DNA from 4 places in the Mesorhizobium robiniae genome. Region 1 is predicted to be linked to each of the others. Evidence: riboswitches for the same ligand, from Rfam matches in the RefSeq annotation. Region 1 holds a riboswitch; each other region holds the start of a gene.
The links. Region 1 has a riboswitch for thiamine pyrophosphate ahead of thiB (thiamine ABC transporter substrate binding subunit). Riboswitches for the same ligand answer to the same signal wherever they lie in the genome.
Positions count from the first base shown of each region.

Region 2: linked by a shared signal. The riboswitch ahead of ABID19_RS01900 (YkoF family thiamine/hydroxymethylpyrimidine-binding protein) and the one ahead of thiB (thiamine ABC transporter substrate binding subunit) in region 1 are both predicted to bind thiamine pyrophosphate.
Region 3: linked by a shared signal. The riboswitch ahead of ABID19_RS22175 (ABC transporter permease) and the one ahead of thiB (thiamine ABC transporter substrate binding subunit) in region 1 are both predicted to bind thiamine pyrophosphate.
Region 4: linked by a shared signal. The riboswitch ahead of thiC (phosphomethylpyrimidine synthase ThiC) and the one ahead of thiB (thiamine ABC transporter substrate binding subunit) in region 1 are both predicted to bind thiamine pyrophosphate.

Region 1 is NZ_JBEPMC010000007.1:195,508-200,366, reverse strand. It holds gene thiQ (thiamine ABC transporter ATP-binding protein) at 1-520, opposite strand, end outside; gene thiP (thiamine/thiamine pyrophosphate ABC transporter permease) at 517-2,136, opposite strand; gene thiB (thiamine ABC transporter substrate binding subunit) at 2,400-3,413, opposite strand; TPP riboswitch at 3,457-3,571, opposite strand; gene ABID19_RS20510 (thiamine diphosphokinase) at 3,674-4,318, shown strand; gene ABID19_RS20505 (ABC-F family ATP-binding cassette domain-containing protein) at 4,320-4,859, shown strand, end outside.
Region 2 is NZ_JBEPMC010000001.1:401,203-406,061, forward strand. It holds gene ABID19_RS01895 (aspartate aminotransferase family protein) at 1-870, shown strand, start outside; TPP riboswitch at 959-1,071, shown strand; gene ABID19_RS01900 (YkoF family thiamine/hydroxymethylpyrimidine-binding protein) at 1,062-1,670, shown strand; gene ABID19_RS01905 (aspartate aminotransferase family protein) at 1,809-3,188, opposite strand; gene ABID19_RS01910 (NAD-dependent succinate-semialdehyde dehydrogenase) at 3,224-4,717, opposite strand; gene ABID19_RS01915 (Lrp/AsnC family transcriptional regulator) at 4,847-4,859, opposite strand, start outside.
Region 3 is NZ_JBEPMC010000008.1:119,934-124,792, reverse strand. It holds gene ABID19_RS22190 (ATP-binding cassette domain-containing protein) at 1-158, opposite strand, end outside; gene ABID19_RS22185 (superoxide dismutase family protein) at 354-863, opposite strand; gene ABID19_RS22180 (sulfite exporter TauE/SafE family protein) at 1,024-1,800, opposite strand; TPP riboswitch at 2,082-2,194, shown strand; gene ABID19_RS22175 (ABC transporter permease) at 2,318-3,118, shown strand; gene ABID19_RS22170 (ABC transporter ATP-binding protein) at 3,115-3,873, shown strand; gene ABID19_RS22165 (ABC transporter substrate-binding protein) at 3,870-4,859, shown strand, end outside.
Region 4 is NZ_JBEPMC010000019.1:103,477-108,335, forward strand. It holds gene ABID19_RS32775 (SMP-30/gluconolactonase/LRE family protein) at 1-428, opposite strand, end outside; partial or broken gene ABID19_RS32780 (ABC transporter permease) at 449-698, opposite strand; partial or broken gene ABID19_RS34420 (sugar ABC transporter ATP-binding protein) at 729-989, opposite strand; gene ABID19_RS32785 (Fic family protein) at 1,474-1,656, shown strand; TPP riboswitch at 1,845-1,961, shown strand; gene thiC (phosphomethylpyrimidine synthase ThiC) at 2,066-3,901, shown strand; gene thiO (glycine oxidase ThiO) at 3,898-4,859, shown strand, end outside.

The DNA of each region.
Region 1 (4,859 bases):
AGGCCGGCCCGAGCGAAGCGAACGGTTCGTCGAGCAAAAGCACCGGCCGGTTGCGCACCAGCACGCGGGCGAGCGCGACGCGCTGCCGCTCGCCACCGGAGAGCTCGCGGGGCAGACGCTGTTCCTTGCCGGCAAGGCCGACGCGCTTGAGCGCCTCGGCGATTGCCGCGCGGTCGGCTTCGGTCAGCCTGAGTGTCGGCGAGCGGCCAAGACCGACATTTCGTTCGACCGAAAGATGCGCAAAGAGATTGTTTTCCTGGAACACCATCGATACGGGTCGTGTCGATGGTGGTTTGGCGCCGACATCGGCGCCACCGATCAGCACACGACCCGATCGCGGCGTCTCGAAGCCCGCCACCAGATTGAGCAGCGTCGATTTTCCCGAGCCGCTCGGCCCCATGATCGCGGTAATCTTCGAGGCAGCGAATTCGACATCGAACAAAAACGGCGTTTCACTATGGCTGAACGAGACCTTTTCCAGCCGCACAGCCGTACCGTTTTCCGTGCTGTTGAGCGTCATATCTTTTCTCCCCGCCCCAGCCGATCCGCGACCAGGACAAGCGCGAGACAGACCAGGCCGAGCAGCAACGCCAGGCCTGCGGCGTCCATCGTACGGTAATTGCCCATGCGCGCCAGCAAGAGATAAGGCAGCGTCTGCAGGGCGTCGCTGCCAAACAGGGCAATGACACCGAGATCGCCGAGCGACAAGGCCATGGCAAAGGCGAAACCGGTGGCGAGCGGCCGCCGCAGCGACGGCCAGTCGACCAGCCAAAAACGGCTCCAGCCCGAAATGCCAAGCAGCAGACAGAGCCGTTCGTGGCGTTCGCTTGCCGCATCATAGCCGGGGCGAATGGCGCGGATGGCAAACGGCATCGCCATCACCGCATTGACGGTGACGACCATGACAGGAGCGATGGCAAAGACATCGCTGACGGTACGCAAGAGCAGGAACCAGCCGGCGCCGATGACGATGGGCGGCACGACGAGGACGAAGCCGGCGCCGGTATCGGTGGCATGTTCGAGCAGCGTCTTGGCGCCGGCGCTGCGCTTCAAGGCCAGCGCCCTTCGCGCCATGACGAGCGACAGCGACAGCGCGACTGAAAGCAGCGCCGCCAGCAAAGCGAGCACGGCGCTGGTCAGCGTCGCTTGCCGCACCGCGCTCTCGCCCGCCAGCCGGCCGAGATCGGCGCCAAGGCCCGACATCACCGTGGCCGCCATCGGTCCGGCGACGAACAGCAACGCCAGAACGATCAATGTTGTGTTCAGCACGGTCTCGGGAAGGCCGGCCGAAAGATACCGGCGCTGCGCCACCGGCAGGTTGGCATCGCCGACGGTGTTGGCGCCAAGCCGCATCAGTGCCAGCACCACGACGAAGGTCAACGCGATCTGCAGCAGCGTCAGCGTGACGGCGCGGGCGGGATCGAAATCGAAACGCAGCGCCTGGTAGATGGCGACCTCCAGTGTCGTCGCGCGCGGCCCGCCGCCCAGCGTGAGCACGATGGTGAAGGATGTGACGCAAAGCATGAAGACAAGCCCGGCGACCCCCGGCAGTGCCGCGCGCAGCGTCGGCCATTCGATCAGCCGGAAGGCGGGTCTGGCGCCCATGCCGAGCTGGCTCGCCAGTCGCCACTGGTCGACCGGCACGGTACTCAGCGCCTCAAGGAACAGCCGCGTGGCCAGCGGCAGGTTGAAGAAGACATGGGCGACGAGGATGCCGGACAGGCCGTAGATGCCCGGCCAGCCCTGACCGCCAATCGCGCTGAGCACACCGGCGAAATAGCCGGCACGGCCATAGAGGGCCAGAATGCCGAGCGCTGCGACGATAGCCGGCAGCGCAAGCGGCACGGCGAAGAGCTGCAGGATGAAGCCGCGGCCGAAGAAACGCGGATGCCTCGACAGCGCCCGCGCAACAAACAACGCCGGCACGACGGAAAGCAGCGTCGAGAGAAGCGCCTGCCACAGGGTGAAACGGGCGATGCGGAAGAGGTAGGAATCAAAGGCCAAGGCGGCGCCGGACGGGTCGCGCACGCCTTCGACGACGAGACCGGCAAACGCACCACCGATCAGCAATGCGATGGCGGCGAGCGCGAGGGTGCCGGCTGTGACGCGGGAATCCGATGATGGCGCGCGTTGCACGCTAGACCACCAGATTCGAGATTCTTAGCGAGGATTGCGTTCCTTCGCGCCCCCCTCTGTCCTGCCCTCTTTGCCACCACTTGGCATCTCCCCCACGAGGGGGGAGATTGGCAGGTTCAGCGCTCCGCTCATTCCGGCAATGTCGGAGATTGGCGAAAGCCGGCATGACGGCCGATCTCCCCCCTTGTGGGGGAGATGCCAAGTGGTGGCAAAGAGGGCAGGACAAAGGGGGGCGCCGTAGAGTGATCATCGTCAATCAGAAGCTACTTGCTCATCACCGACAGCCATTCGTCGACCCAGGCCTTGCGGTTGGCGGCGACCTCTTCGGGGCTGAACAGCAAGGTCTTGGTGGGCTTGACCAATTTGTCGAAAGCCGGGTTGAGTGGCTTGTCGGTTTTCCCGGCCGGGAACATCCAGTTCGTCTCGGGGATGACATTCTGGAATTTCGGCCCGGTCATGAAGGTCAGGAACTTTTGCGCCAGCGGGTTCTTCGCGCCCGACGTGGTGATGCCGGCGACCTCGATCTGCAGATATTCGCCCTCCTCGAAGGGGGCAGCCTGATAGCGTTCGGTGTTCTCAGCGATCATGTGATAGGCCGGCGAGGTGGTGTAGGACAGCACCATCGGCGCCTCGCCCTTGGTAAATAGGCCATAGGCCTCGCTCCAGCCCGGCGTCACGGTGAGCACCTTTGCCCTGAGCTTGGCCCAGGCTTCCGGCGCCTTGTCGCCATAGACCGACCTCACCCACAGCAGCAGGCCGAGACCTGGCGTCGAGGTGCGCGGATCCTGGATGACGATCTTCTCATCGGCATCGCCCTCGACCAATTCCTTCAGGCTTTTCGGCGGGGTCTTCAGCTTTTCGGTGTCGTAGACGAAGGCAAAATAACCATAGTCGAACGGCACGAAAATATCGTCGCTCCAGCCGCCCGGCACATTGACGTCGATCACGGCACCATGCGGCGAAAACAGGCCCGTGGCCTTGGCTTCCACCGTCAGATTGGTATCGAGGCCGAGCACGATATCGGCCTTGGTCGCGGCCCCTTCCAGTCTGACGCGGTTGAGCAGTGCGACGCCGTCGGCGACCGCGACGAATTCGAGAGAACAGCCGCATTCCGCCTCGAACGCCTTCTTCACCGCGGGGCCTGGACCCCACTCGGCGGTGAAGCTCTCATAGGTATAGACGGTGAGTTTCTCCTGCGCGGATGCCGGCCCGGTGCCGGCCAGAACGGATGCCGCAAGCAGCATTGCCGAAACAAGAGAGTATAAAAGCGTGCGCATCGGCGCCTCCTTCGTTGGCATTGAAAGGAATTGAGGCGTCGGGTTGTCCGAAACGTCTAATCCCTCCGCCGGTACAAACCGGATCAGGTTCAGCGGGTTGGCATCGTTGCCTCTCAGCCGGTCCGCGAAGATCGCGTCCAGCACCCCGTTAGAGCGTTTCGACACATAGGCCCGCCCCAAGTACTGCGCAAGCGGAAGTTTACCGGGCATCCAGAGCGCGGCCTTCCGTTTCGCAAGCAGGGCTGGTAAGGGCCACGCATATGAGCAAATTCACAATCCTGCTTGGCGGCGATCTTATCCGCACGCCGCTGCTCGACCGCCAGGTCGAAGGCTCCCGTGTCATCGCCGCCGACGCCGGCATGAGCCACGCCCGGGCGCTTGGCCTGACGCCCGAACTCTGGGTCGGCGACTTCGATTCGGTGCCGGCGGATTTGCCGGACGTGCTGGCCGCCGTGCCCCGCCAGGTCTTTCCCGCCGAAAAGGACAAGACCGACGGCGAACTGGCCATCGCCGCCGCACTCGAACGCGGCGCTACCAGCCTCGTGCTCGCCGGTGCGTTCGGCGGCAAGCGCACCGACCACGCCTTCCTGCACCTGGCGCTCAGCGTCCGACTGGCTGAGGGAGGCATGGAGGTGCTTTTGACCAGCGGCGCCCAGGAAGGCATTCCCTTGCTTCCCGGAAAGACCGGCTTCGACTACGCCGACGGCACGCTGTTTTCGATCCTCGGCTTCTCCGACCTTTCTGGCCTGACCGTTACCGGCGCCAAATGGCCGCTGAACCATGTCGAAGTGGCGTTCGGCTCGTCGCTGACCATTTCCAACGAGGTCAAGGGCCGGCTCGAAATCGCGCTGGGCAGCGGCCGCGCGCTGTTGCTCGCCCATCCTTTTCCGCTACCTGAAAGCTGACATGGCGCCGCCACTTCTCAATCTCGACGGGATAAAACTGACCTTCGGTGGCACACCGCTGCTCGACGGGGCGGAGCTGACGGCGTCGGCGGGCGACAAGATCGCTTTGGTCGGCCGCAACGGTTCGGGCAAGTCGACATTGCTGAAGATCGCTGCGGGATTGATCGAGCCGCAGGATGGCGAGGTGTTCCGCCAGCCTTCGGCGACAGTGCGCTACCTGCCGCAAATGCCCGACATGGACGGTTTCGCCAGCGTCCGCGCCTATGTCGAGGCGGGGCTCGGACCCGCTGACGATCCTTACCGTGCCACCTACTTGATGGAGCACCTTGGCCTGTCCGGCGAGGAACGGCCGGGCGATCTGTCTGGCGGCGAAGCGCGGCGCGCCGCCCTTGCCCGTGTCATGGCGCCGGAGCCCGACATTCTTCTCCTCGATGAGCCGACCAACCATCTTGACCTCCAGGTTATCGAATGGCTGGAGGAGGAGCTTGCCCGCACCTCTTCGGCGCTGATTGTCATCTCGCACGACCGTCGCTTCCTCGAG
Region 2 (4,859 bases), on a different contig from region 1:
TCCTTCGACCTGCCGATCGCCAATGTGCTGCACACGTCGACGCCGCACCATTGGCGCGAGGCGCTGCCGGGCGAAAGCGAAGAGCAGTTTTCAAGCCGGCTTGCCGACGATCTGGAAAGGCTGATCCTGGCCGAGGGACCGGACACCATCGCTGCCTTCTTCGGCGAACCGATCATGGGCGCCGGCGGCGTCATCGTTCCGCCGGCGGGCTATTGGGAGAAGATCCAGACGGTCCTGTCGAAATACGACATCCTGCTCGTCGCCGACGAGGTGATCTGCGGCTTTGGCCGAACCGGCGAGATGTTCGGCTCGCAGACCTTCGGCATCAGGCCCGATATCATGGTGCTGTCGAAGCAGATTTCTTCGTCGTACCTGCCGATCTCGGCCCTGCTGATCAACGAAAAGATTTTTGAGCCGATTGCCGACGAAAGCAATCGCATCGGCACCTTCGGCCACGGCTTCACCGGCGGCGGCCATCCCGTCGCAGCGGCGGTCGCGTTCGAAAACCTGAAGCTGATCGAGGAGCGCGATCTTGTCGGCAATGCGCGCACGGTCGGCGCGCATATGCAGAAACGGTTGCGCAACCTCGCTTCGCACCCGCTTGTCGGCGAGGTACGCGGCGTCGGCCTGATCGCGGCAGTCGAACTGGTCGGCGATAAGGCGAACAAGACCCCGTGGCAGACCGCCGGCGCGCTGGGCGGGCTCGTCAATGGCTTCCTGCAGCAGAACGGCGTCATCTCGCGCAACATGGGCGACGCGCTGGCCTTCTGCCCGCCGCTGATCATCACCGAGCCTCAGGTCGATCAGATGGTCGACGCATTCGAAAGATCGCTCGAAGCCGCCGCCGAACAGGTCGGGTCACAGGGCTGAACAGGCCACCCGAAGGCAGAGGCTGAACGGGCGTTGCGATTGGCACTGGATCGTACTTGAACATCCTTTGCGCCGGTGTTACGTCCACCGATATCGACAGGGGCGCTCCGTATTGCCGGGGCTGAGATGGAAGGTGTCAAGCCTTCGGTCCCTCAAGCTGATCTGGGTAATGCCAGCGGAGCGAGGCGACCATGTTTTCAGGTGCACAGATTTCTCTCTATCCGATGTGCGACGATTTCGTCGGCGTCATCCTCAAAGCTATTTCGGCGATGGATCCTTATCGGCCGAATTTCCGCATCGAGACCGACGACATCTCGACGCTGATCGTCGGCCCGCCCGACCAGCTTTTCCCGGCCATGCGCGATCTGTTCGCATCGGCAGCGGCGAGCGGCGTGCACTGCGTGTTGTCGGCAGCGGTGTCGCGTGGCTGTCCGGGCGAGCCCGACGATCCGATCTGTACGCCGATTTCCGGCAGCAGCCATAATTTGTCCCTGGCCGAGCGCATCGACGCGGCGCGGGCACATGTCGACAGTGCAAAAAAGCTCGGACAAGAAGTCGCCGCGCAGTTCTCGCTCTATCCGCTCGGCGAGGGCCATCACATGGACGAGATCTACGACTGCATCGAGTTTCTCAAGACTTCGGGCGTCTTCGACAGGTCGAAGAATTTCTGCACCAAGCTGAGGGGCGATGCCGGGCCGGTGTTCGCGACGCTGTCGGAAGCCTTCCTTCGCTTCGGCGCGCCGCAAGGCCATGTCGCGCTCGATCTCACCGTGTCGGCGAACAGCCCGAGCCCTCGGTAGGTGTCGATATTCAGCCGGCCCGTAAACGGCCGTTTCCAGACAATGCAAGTTCGCGCTGCCCTGACCCATATCTTCTCCCCGCTTTTCACGGGGAGAAGGTGCCGACGGGCGGATGAGGGCAGCGCCGATTGACAGTAACTAAAGCGCCGCAAACACGCTTTTCACCGCATCGGCCGTCTTGGAGACGACGATGTCGGCCTCTTCACGCGTCAGGCAGAGCGGCGGCGCGAAGCCCAGAATGTCGCCCTGCGGCATGGCGCGACCGATGACGCCGCTTGTGGCAAGAGCGGTCGCGACCTGCGGCCCGATCTTCTGCGAGGCGTCGAAGAATACGCGGTCGTCCCTGTCGGCGACGAACTCGATTGCCGCCAGCATGCCGTCGCCGCGTACCTCGCCGACGTTTTTGTGGCCGCCGACGGCTTTCGCCAGTTCGGCACGGAAATAGGCGCCGGTCTCGCCGGCGTTGGTCACCAGGTCCATCTCGTCGATCAGCTCAAGGTTGGCGACACCAGCGGCAACGCAGATCGGGTGCGCCGAATAGGTCCAGCCGTGGCCGAGCGAGCCGAGCTTGTCGGAGCCCTGCACCAGCACCTGCCAGACCTTGTCCGCGACGATGACGCCCGACAGCGGCGCATAGGCCGAGGTTAGGCCCTTGGCGATGGTGATCAGGTCGGGCTTGATGCCGTAATGGTCGGAGCCGAACATGGTGCCCAGCCGGCCGAAGCCGGTGACCACTTCGTCGGCGACGAGCAGCACGTCGTATTTCTTCAGAACCGCCTGGATTTTTTCCCAATAGAGGGCGGGCGGCGGCACGATGCCGCCGGTGCCGAGGATCGGCTCGCCGATGAAGGCGGCGACCGTGTCCGGGCCTTCGGCCAGGATCATCTCTTCGAGCTTGTCGGCGCAGTATTGCGAGAACTGCTCCTCGCTCATCGAGCGGTCGGCGCGGCGGAAATAGTAGGGCGCCTCGGTGTGCAGGATCGGCGCACGCGGCAGGTCGAAGGCGTTGTGGAACAGGTCGAGCCCGGTTAGCGATCCGGTCATGACGCCGGAGCCGTGATAGCCGCGCCAGCGCGAGATGATCTTCTTCTTCTCCGGCCGGCCGAGCACGTTGTTGTAGTACCAGATCAGCTTGATGTTGGTTTCGTTGGCGTCGGAACCGGAGAGGCCGAAATAGACTCTCGACATGCCTTGCGGCGCCCGGTCGATGATCATCTTGGAAAGCGTGATCGACGCCTCGGTGCCGTGGCCGACATAGGCGTGGTAATAGGCGAGGTTCTTGGCTTGCGCGGCGATGGCATCTGATATCTTCTGGCGGCCATAGCCGACATTGACGCAGTAGAGCCCGGCGAAGGCATCGATGCTCTTCTTGCCATTGTTGTCCCAGACGGTGACGCCTTCGCCCCCGGCCATCACCCGGGTCGGGCTCTCGCCGCGCGCGTGGGTGCCCATATGGGTCGAGGGATGGAAGAAGTGGTCGCGGTCCCAGGCGGCGAGTTCGTTAGACTGGTCGAGCATTTTTCTACTCCTAAGGAAAACGTGTCGGGCGCGGCTTAGGCCACATCCAAGCAGAGATATTTGAGATCGGTAAAGGCTTCGAGCCCGTGGCGCGAGCCCTCGCGGCCGATACCGGACTGTTTGACACCGCCGAACGGGATCGGCGCGCCGGTGATCTTCACGCGGTTGATGGCGACCATGCCGTAGTCGAGCGCGCGGCCCATGCGCAATTGGCGGCCGCCGTTCTCGGTGACGACATAGGCGACGAGGCCGTATTCGGTGGCATTGGCGCGGGCGATGACCTCGTCTTCGCTGTCGAAGGGCGTCACGGCGGCGACCGGACCAAAGGTTTCCTCGCGCATGATCAGCGCGTCGTCGGTGACGTCGGCCAGCAGGGTCGGCTGGTAGAACAGCGGCCCTGCTGCATGGCGACCGCCGCCGGTGAGGCAGCGTGCGCCGTGGGCGAGCGCATCGGCGACCTGCTCCTCGACCTTCTTGACGCCGCGCTCGTGCATCAAAGGCCCGATGTCGGTGTCACCGGCCAAGCCATTGCCTGTCCGCAACGCCTCGATGCGCCTGGCGAAGGCGATGCAGAAACGATCGTAGATCGGGCGCTGGACATAGATGCGGTTGGCGGCGAGGCAATCCTGGCCGGAGGTGGCGAATTTGGCATCGACTGCGATGGTCACAGCCTTGTCGAGATCGGCGTCGGCAAAGACGATCAGCGGCGCATGGCCGCCAAGCTCCATCACCAGCCGCTTCATCGTCGGCGCACTTTGCGCGGCGATCAGCCTGCCGATCTCGGTCGAGCCGGTGAAGCTCATGGCGCGGATGCGAGCGTCTTCGCACATCCGCCCGACGATGGTCGAAGCCTTGCCGGTGAGAACGTTGAACACGCCTGCCGGCAGGCCGGCGCGTTCGCCGAGTTCGGCCAGCGCCAGCGCCGACAGCGGCGTTTCCGACGAAGGATGCGCGACGATGGTGCAGCCAGCGGCAAGGGCGGCCGCCGCCTTGCGGGTCAGCATGGCCGCGGGAAAATTCCACGGCGTGACGACGCCGACGACACCAAGCGGTTCGCGCCGCACCAGCATCTCGGCATTCGGCAGATGACTGGTGACGCTTTCAGCGTTGAGGCGCTTGGCCTCCTCGGCATACCATTCGACGAAGGAGGCGGCGTAGTCGATCTCGCCAAGCGATTCTTTGAGCGGCTTGCCCTGTTCCAGTGTCATCAGGAGCGCCAGGTCATCCTTGGCGGCGACGATCAGATCGAACCATTTTCGCAGGATCTTCGCGCGTTCCTGCGGCAATAGTCCCCGCCAGGCGGGAAAGGCGCGGAATGCCGCGTCGATCGCCCTGCTCGTCTGTCCGGCGTTGAGGGCGGCGACGAAGGCGACGGTGGCGCCTGTCGCAGGATCGGTCACCTCGAAGCTTTCGGCGGCTTCGCTCGCCGTCCAGTGGCCGTCGACATAGGCGAGTTCGCGCAGCAGCCGGCGGTCGGCGAGGCGGTCAAGCGCTTCATGGCGTTGTGAGCGGGCAAAATGCGCAGACATTTCGATGTCTCCCGGTTCGAAGTAATACGGAGAGACTATGCGCTTGGTGCAGACAGAGAGGCTGTTTCGGCGCCCACGCGTAGAGAGATTGTCTCTATTGCATCGCCCGGGCAGACGATCTCTCTGGTGTTACGATGACACC
Region 3 (4,859 bases), on a different contig from region 1:
TTCGGGCCAAGGATGGCGAAAATCATGCCACGCGGCACGTCGAGATCGATACCATCGACCGCGCGCAGCTTGCCGAAGGTTTTGACGAGGCCGCGGGCAGAAATGGCTGACTGGGCAAGACCCGTGGAGGGCACACCCATGGGAGAAGTATCGTTCATGCAATCATCCGGCAGTCACAGAATGAACGCCAATTTCGGCGTGATGGCTGCGTTGTCAATCCTCTTCAGGCGCACGAGCTTGCCGTCCGGCTTATCATCATGCCAGAGGCCCCGACCGCGCAAGGTGACCTAACCCTCGAGGGTTACGAGCCAGTCAGATCAATATCGGAGAGGCCTATACTCGTCTTGGGCTTCTCACTCGATCACGGCGCAGGCCTGACGATTTCCGGCATCACCGGCAGGCTGGCTTTTATAGTCGTCCTGTCCGCCATGGATCATCAATGCCTTGCCTCGTATCGCCGTTTCTCCACCATCCAACTTGACCATGCTGTTGAAAGCCTGCGCCCGCAAAACGCCGTCGGCGCCGACCCGCTGGTTTGGCATATCGCCTGCGTGCGGGCCTTTTTCAGTGAGATACCCATGTTTGGCATTGGTCGGATTGAAGTGCCCGCCTGCCGACTCATGGCCGGCCTGATGGTCGCACTTTCCGGTTTCATGAACATGGAACGCCACCCATTCACCCGCCGGCAGTCCTGTTACCTCCAACTCTATCAGCACACCCTTGGCCGTCTCGGTCAACGTGGCCGTTCCGTTCTTCTCGCCAGCCATGTTGACGAATTCGGCTTTCGCGGTCGCGGTGTCCTGAGCCGCTGCAGGCATCGCAACCGCCAGAGCCAATCCTGTTGTCGCAAGCAATTTGTTCATAGACTCGGCCTCCGGTTGTCCAAGCGAGCCAAACAACAAAGGGGACTCTTCGTTCCATTTTGGAAGTGAGTTTTTGTCTCCGTCACGGCTGCCGGAGAAACGAAGACAGTGCGTGGAACTCGATAGTCTGCGTGTCATGGGAACTGGAACCTCACGACATTTACACCAATTCGAAAAGTTCCGCGGTTTGCCAGCCTGCCAGCAGTATGATGACACCTCCAACGAGTCTGAGGAGCGTCTTTTCAGCGATCGACTTCACCATCAATCCGGCCATCGGCGCTGCGATCACGCCGCCAAGAACCAAGCCGGCAACGGCGACCAGATTTTCGGTCAGCTCTCCTGCCTCTTCCCAATGGCCCGTCAGCAATGCAAACAAGAAGGTCAGAGACACTGAGAGCGTGATGAGGAACTCGCTGGCATTTACCGTACCAATAACGTAGCGGGGCGTTCCGCCAAAACCGAGAAGGCCCGTCGTTACGATGGGTCCCCATCCGCCACCGCCTGCTGCATCCAGAAAGCCACCACCAAGTCCAAGAGGAGGCACCGCGCCTGCAGGGACCGGGTTACTGGGAATCCGCCGGAATGAACGGAACAGGAGCCAAGCTCCGACGAGCGCAAGATATGTGGTCACATATGGCTTCATGACGGCTCCCTCGAACGAGGTGAGCACAAAAGCGCCGAGAACGCCGCCGAGCACGCCAAATGGCATCAGCCGCCAGAAGAGCTTCCAGTCAATGTTACGGTGATAGAGATGAGCCGAACCTGAGGCTGCGGTGGTAAACAGCTCAGCTGCGTGAACTGACGCCGAAGCGTGCGCAGGAGACACACCAAACCCCAGTAGTGTCGTCGAGGAAACCACCCCATAGGCCATGCCGAGAGCCCCGTCTACAGCTTGGGCTACAAACCCCACGATCGCAAAAAGAATGAATTCTTGCATTTGGCTCTCCGAGGCGCGGGTCGCAATTGGCGATAGAGAAACCCGTTGCCTACAACGTATGCAATTATATCTTCACGCTTCCACAATTCATCAAACGCGCGGCATCGATAATGGTGGCGACGAACGGAAAACATCCGCTCGACCGACGCCTGTTCCCAAATCTCGACAGGATGCCGGCTTTTCTGTTTTGCTCAAATGTCCCTGACGGCACCTCAAACTCCCACCCTGAAGTTTCACGCTAGACGCAGACTTGCACCCCCACGCTTTATCTGTTTAATTGCCGCCATCCACAGGGGTGCTCCGTATCGTCGGGGCTGAGAGATGGGCTGCAAGCCCGTAAACCCTAGAGCTGATCTGGATAATACCAGCGGAGCGAGGCGGGCGATGTTTTCTGGCGCACAGATCTTTCTTTTTCCGATGTCCGGCGATTTCGTCGGCCCGCTCGAGGGCCATGTCACGATCGCGGTCTCGGCCAACAGCCCGACCCCGCGCTGATCTCTCGCGCCGGAGGTCCCGCATGTCCCAGCCCTTCTGCGCCGCACCGCGAATCGCGGTCTTGTTCGCCAAGGTTGGACCGGCCTTACTATCGGCCGGCACGCTGGTTTTGGCTTGGGAGCTCTATGCGCGTATCTCGGGCATCTCGCCCACCACGTTGCCGGCGCCGTCACGAGTCCTCGCCCAGGTCATCCAGCAGCGCCAGGCGCTATTCGACAACACCATACCGACGATCAGCGCCACATTAGCGGGTTTCGCCTGCTCGCTGGCCGTTGCCTTCATCCTTTCGGTGCTGATCGATTTCTTCAAGCCGCTGCGCCGCGCCCTGTTCCCGGTGTTCATCATCAGCCAGACCCTGCCGCTGGTGGCGATCGCCCCGCTGGTCGTTCTCTGGTTCGGCTTCGGGCTGACGCCGAAGATCATGCTGGTCGCGCTCGTGACTTTCTTCCCCATGCTGGTCGCGCTGGTGCAGGGTTATGAATCGACCGATCGGGATATCTCGGCGCTTCTAAGTTCGATGGGCGCTTCGCGCATGCGCATTTTTTTGCTGGCCCGCCTGCCCTCCTCGCTGCCCTATTTCTTCGCCGGACTGCGCATCTCGATCACCTATGCAGTGGTGGGCGCCATCTTCGCGGAATATGCCGGCGCGGCCAAAGGGCTCGGCATCTACATGCTCAACGCCAAGAACAATTTCCGGCCCGATCTCGTGCTCGCGGCTGTGCTGGTCAGCGCCTTGCTCACGCTGGCCCTGTTTGCCGCGACTGTGCTGATCCAGCGCGCCGCCATGCCATGGGAGCGGCTCGATACCGCACGAAAACCATGAGCAGGCGGCTGGAACTGCGCGAAGTCAGCAAGAGTCTTGGCGATATCGACGTGCTTGCCGGCATCACCCTGCATGTCGAGGCGGGCGAATTCGTTTCAATCCTCGGGCCCTCCGGAGCCGGCAAATCCACGATCTTCAGGTTGCTGACGGGCGATTTCGAAGGCCACGGCGGCGATGTCAACTTCGACGGCCGGCCACTTGCCGAAGCGCGACGACCGTTTGCCTTCATGCCGCAGCGCGACGCCCTGATGCCCTGGCGCACGGTTATCGACAACACCGCGCTCGGACTTGAAGTGCAGGGCATGTCCCGCAAGGCGGCCCGCAGCAAAGTAGCACCGCTCTTCGGGGAATTCGGCCTTGCGGGCTTCGAGCACAAGTATCCCGCACAGCTCTCGGGCGGAATGCGCCAGCGCGCCGCGCTGCTGCGCACCGTCGTGCAGGACCGCGCCATGCTGTTGCTCGACGAACCGTTCGGCGCACTCGATGCCCTCACGCGCACCGGCATGCAGCGCTGGCTTCAGACGATGTGGAACTGGCACCGCTGGACCGTCCTGCTGATCACCCACGATGTCCGCGAGGCGGTCTTCCTGTCCGATCGCATTTATGTGCTGAGCCGCCGCCCTGCCCGCGTGCTGCGCGAAATCGCCATACCTCTTCCGCACCCGCGCAAGGATCTTGCCTCGCCGGAAGCCAGCGCCATCGAAGCCGACATCCTCGACACTCTTCTCGATCAACAGCCCGATCAAAGGACATGACCATGCTTTCCAGACGCCTCTTCATCACTGCCGCATTGATCGCCGGGCTCGGACCCGTCACATCCGTCTGCGCCCAGCAGACTGTCACCGTCGCGCTAGACTGGACGCCGAACACAAACCATGTCGGGCTCTATGTCGCCCAGGCGAAAGGCTTCTACACCGAGGCCGGGCTCGACGTGCAGATCCTGCCCTACACCGACACAGCGGCCGGTACGCTGATCGCCAACCGCGTGGCCGATTTCGGTATACTGGGATCCATAGGATTGTTCACCCAACGCACGGCCGGCGCCGACCTCGTCGCCACCTACGCCATCATGCAGACAGAAACCGGCAGGCTGGTGTTCAATGCCGACCGCGCCGATATACACTCCCCCAAGGACTTGGACGGGCTGACCTATGGCGGTTTCGGCAGCGCCTGGGAGAATGCGCTGATCGGCACCATCATCCGCCATGACGGCGGCGACGGCAAATTCGAAACGGTGACGCTGGGCACCTCCGCCTATGAGGCCCTGGCCAATGGCGCAGTCGATTTTACCCTCGAAGTCTATACTTGGGAGGGGATCAAAGCGGAACTTGAGGGCAAGGCCCAGCGCGCCTTCCGCTACGCTGACTTCGGCGTGCCCGACCAACACACCAATTTCATTGGCTCGAGCCGAGCCTACCTCGAGAAGAACAAGAACACGGCATCCGCGTTCATCGCCGCGACCAGGCGCGGCTATGCCTTCGCCGTCGAACATCCGCAAGAAGCGGCCGAGATGCTGATCGCAGCAAACAGCGACGTGCTGACCAACCGTCCGTTGATCGAGGCATCACTCAAGGCTCTGGTCGACGGCCACTATCTGCAAAGCCCCGCCGGCGCGATCGGCACGATCGATCCCGCAAAGATGGAGGCTATCGGCGACTACCTGTTCAAGGCCGGAATCCTGCGCGACGGCGATGGAAACCCGGTCGGCGAACGACCCGATTTCGCAGCCTATTACAGCAAC
Region 4 (4,859 bases), on a different contig from region 1:
TGGTAGTGGCTATCGATGCCGTAGACAGGGTCGGTGAACCAGATCGTTCCGTCGGATTTTACCACCACATCGTTCGGCGAATTGAGCCGCTTGCCGTTGACGGTTTCGATGAGGGAGCGCCAATGCCCATCATGCTCGAGCCGGGAAATGCGTCGAGCGCTATGCTCGCAAGCCACGACGCGGCCTTCCGCATCGAGCGTATGGCCGTTCTGGCTGTTGCAGTGCGTCTCGAAGACGCTAACGGAGCCATCGCCTTCGTCGTAGCGCAGCAGCCGGTCATTAGGGATGTCCGACCACAGCAAATGCCTTGCGGCCGGGATATAGACCGGTCCTTCCGCCCAACGGCTACCAGTCCACAGCCGTTCGAGCTTGGCATGCCCGATCGTCAACTTTTGGAACCGATCGTCCAGAATCTCGTAATCGCTCATATCATAATCCAGGATGTGTTCTATTGGTCACTTCGAAGGTTGCGCAGGGGCCCAGCCTTGCGGGCGACGGCGCGCTTGCGCTGGGCGTAGCCAGCGATGCCGATGGCGACGAGCAGCCCCACGCCGTTGAACAGGGGGCGACAAGGAACGAGCCCGCCAAACTGCTGGCTGCAGGAAATGTGCCAACGGCAACGATGATGATGCCGTTCATCGTGCCCAGACATTGACGCGCCCGGGCTTGATGGTGGTCGAGCCAAGAAAGGCCCCGACGGCAAAGCCGCCATTTCGCCGCGGGTTTCGATCGATTGGCCGGCCAACGATCATTTCCACCAGGTCATCCGCCCTGGTGTCAGCGACCTTCTTCTGGTTGACCAGCCTGCCGTCGCGCAGCACGGCGACGCGGTCGGCGATGCGGAAGATATCGTCGAGACGATGCGAGACATAAATCATGCCACGCCGCGCTGCTCGAGCGGGCGGCTGGCGTCGAGAACGCGCTCGACCTTCATCGGCAGGAAAGTTGGCCGACAGTGATTGAACTCTCGCTCTACGCGCCAGCCTACGTTGAGGGGAGGAACTATGCCCATAACGAACCCTGTTGGGTCTATCATATTGTCTACTTTCCTTCATTTCAGCCATGCGGGTCGTACAAGGAAGCCTTCACTGCCTTGTACCCGAGCAAGCCAAAATTCGTGCCACTTTGACCGGCTCTTTCGGACTGGCCGTCGGGCAGCGAGGATATTGAACTGCTCGGCGATCAACAGACTGCGATTGTAGGCATACCGCCCTGTCGCTTGCGCATCATGTGGGTCATCTAGATTCCAGAGAGGATTACCACGGCGCTCGCCCGCGACTTAGGCCGTGTGGACTCATTAGACCCTACAGGAGTTCGCCATCGCGGAACGCATGGACGATGGTACTCAAGTCGCTTCATGCAGGCGTCGCAATGCGATGCAAAATTGGCGATGCCGAAGGGCTCGATCCTCCCGATTTCGGTGTTCCCCTTTGACCTCCCAAGGCCCGGCTTATACCGGGCTTCTGGCCAGATGTGGCGCAGGTAGCCAAGCCGGAGTTCCTCGGCCGGGATGCGCGTTGGCGCCTCAAGTGGACCCATCCATTTACAGATGGCAATGGGCGTACTTCAAGATCTGTATCTTACGCTCTCCTAAGCATGAAGCTTGGGTATGTTCTACCGGCGCCCGACGATCCCAGAGCAGATCGGGGAAGATAATACCCGCTACATAGATGCGCTCGCTGCCGTTGATGGAGCGGAAGACGTTGGTGGATGGAGTGGATGATCCGCCATGCTTGCAAATCAGCTTATGTCCGTGATCGACGCTGCCGGACCAATTAGACGACTGAGACACTGCCCCCGGGCCGAACGCGCTTGACAACATGGCGCCAGCCAGTTCAATTCAGCGCATTCACCAGGGGAGTCCCGGCAAGGGGCTGAGATACTGCTGGCTTTCGCGGCGCAGTGACCCGTTGAACCTGATCCAGTTCATACTGGCGTAGGGACGGTGCAAGCGCTTTGCGGGAGTTGACGCCCGAAGACCTGTTTCGGAAGGCCAACCAAAGCGTCTTTTCATCCTTCCGGCACAGAACTGGGTCTCCAATGCAATGAGCAACGGAGCCTCAAGATGAATGCCCTCACCCCCACCGTGTCGACGGGACCACTGCCCGCCTCACGGAAGATCCACAAGCCCGGCGTCCTCCATCCGCAGATCAGGGTGCCGCTGCGCGAAATCACCGTCCATCCGACGGCGGGCGAACCGCCCGTCACCGTCTACGATCCGTCCGGCCCCTATACGGACCAGACTGTCGAAACCAGCATCGAAAAAGGCCTTGCCCGACTTCGCCAGGAATGGATTACGGCGCGAGGCGATGTCGAAGCCTATGATGGCCGCCATGTCCGGCCCGAAGACAATGGATTCGCGGTGGGCGAGCGCCTGACTCCGGAATTTCCCGTTTGCAACCGGCCGCTCAGGGCCAAGGCCGGCAAGGCGGTGACACAGCTTGCCTACGCGCGCGCCGGCATCATCACGCCCGAGATGGAGTTCGTCGCCATCCGCGAGAACCTTGGACGCGAGATTTTACGCGGCAAGCTGCAACGCGACGGTGAAAGCTTCGGCGCATCGATACCGGATTTCGTCACGCCCGAATTCGTGCGTGACGAGGTGGCGCGCGGCCGCGCAATCATTCCCGCCAACATCAACCACCCGGAGAGCGAACCGATGATTATCGGTCGCAATTTCCTGGTCAAGATCAACGCCAACATCGGTAACTCGGCCGTCACCTCCTCGATGGCCGAAGAGGTCGAAAAAATGGTCTGGGCGATCCGCTGGGGCGCCGATACGGTGATGGACCTGTCCACCGGCCGCAACATCCACAACATCCGCGATTGGATCGTGCGCAACTCGCCGGTGCCGATCGGCACGGTGCCGCTCTATCAGGCGCTCGAGAAGGTCGGCGGCATCGCCGAGGACCTGACCTGGGAGGTGTACCGCGACACGCTGATCGAACAGGCCGAACAGGGTGTCGACTATTTCACCATCCATGCCGGCGTGCGGCTGCACTACATCCCGCTGACCGTCGACCGGGTCACGGGTATCGTCTCGCGCGGTGGGTCGATCATGGCCAAATGGTGCCTGCACCATCACCGGGAAAGCTTTCTCTACGAGCATTTTGCGGAAATCTGCGACATCTGCCGTGCCTATGACGTCTCCTTCTCGCTCGGCGATGGTCTTCGTCCCGGCTCGATCGCAGACGCTAATGACGCGGCGCAATTTGCCGAACTGGAAACGCTCGGCGAACTGACGCAGATCGCCTGGGCAAAGGATTGCCAGGTGATGATCGAGGGTCCCGGCCACGTGCCGATGCACAAGATCAAGGAGAACATGGACAAGCAGCTCGCTGTCTGCGGTGAAGCCCCCTTCTATACGCTGGGGCCGCTGACGACCGACATCGCGCCGGGCTATGACCACATCACCTCAGGCATCGGCGCTGCCATGATCGGTTGGTTCGGCACCGCCATGCTCTGCTACGTCACGCCCAAGGAACATCTCGGCCTTCCCGATCGCAACGACGTCAAGATTGGCGTGATCACCTACAAGATCGCAGCCCATGCCGCCGATCTGGCGAAGGGGCATCCGGCGGCGAAAATCAGGGATGATGCCCTTTCCCGCGCGCGCTTCGAGTTCCGCTGGGAGGATCAGTTCAACCTGTCGCTCGACCCCGAAACGGCGCGGTCCTTCCACGACCAGACCTTGCCCAAGGAGGCGCACAAGGTGGCGCATTTCTGCTCGATGTGCGGACCGAAATTCTGCTCCATGCGCATCTCCCACGACATCCGCGCCGAGGCACAGAAAGAGGGCATGGCGGCAATGGCGGCGAAATACCGCGAGGGTGGCGATCTCTACATGGCGGCTGACGAGACCGGCGTACCGCTCATGCCAGAGGCGCCGGAACCGTCATGAGGGTGCTTGTCAAAGGGGCCGGCGTCGCCGGCCTCACCGCCGCCTTCGAGTTCGCCACTCGCGGCGTGTCGGTGACCGTTACCGAGACCAGGCAGACCCTTGGCGGCAATGCATCGTGGTTCGCCGGCGGCATGCTGGCGCCATGGTGCGAGCGTGAAAGCGCCGAGCAGCCGGTGCTGGACCTCGGACGCAACGCCGCCGACTGGTGGGATGCGGTACTGCCGGGTCAGGTGACACGGGCCGGAACACTGGTCGTGGCCATGCCGCGTGATGCCGGTGAGCTTGACCGGTTCGCCAGCCGCACGTCAGGGCATCGGCGTGTCGATGAAGATGAAATTGCGATCCTGGAGCCCGACCTCGCCGGCCGCTTCCGGCGCGGATTGTTGTTCCCCGATGAGGCTCATCTCGACCCGCGCCAGGCGATGGCAGCACTTCATGACAGACTCGCGGCCATGGGTGTCAAGTTCCGCTTCGGCGCCGACGCCAGGCATGGTTCCGGTTTCAATCGCCAGATCGACTGCACGGGTATGGGCGCCGTCGACGACAGGCTGCGCGGTGTTCGCGGCGAAATGCTGATCCTGCGCACCGCTGATATCTCGATGTCGCGACCGGTCAGGCTGCTGCATCCGCGCTTTCCACTCTATGCAGTGCCGCGCACCGACCACAGTTTCATGATCGGCGCGACGATGATCGAGAGCCAGTCCGCCGGACCAGTCACGGCGCGTTCGATGATGGAGCTACTGGGTGCCGCCTATGCCCTCCATCCGGCCTTTGGCGAGGCCAAGATCGTTGAAACTGGTGTCGGCGTTCGTCCAGCCTTTCCCGACAACCTGCCGCGCGTCGAGGCCCGTGGAACTACCGTCGCGATCAATGGACTCTATCGCCACGGTTTTCTTCTCGCCCCCGCCATGGCGCGCCAGGCTGCCGACCTGGTTTTCAGTCAAGACAGAACCAAGGA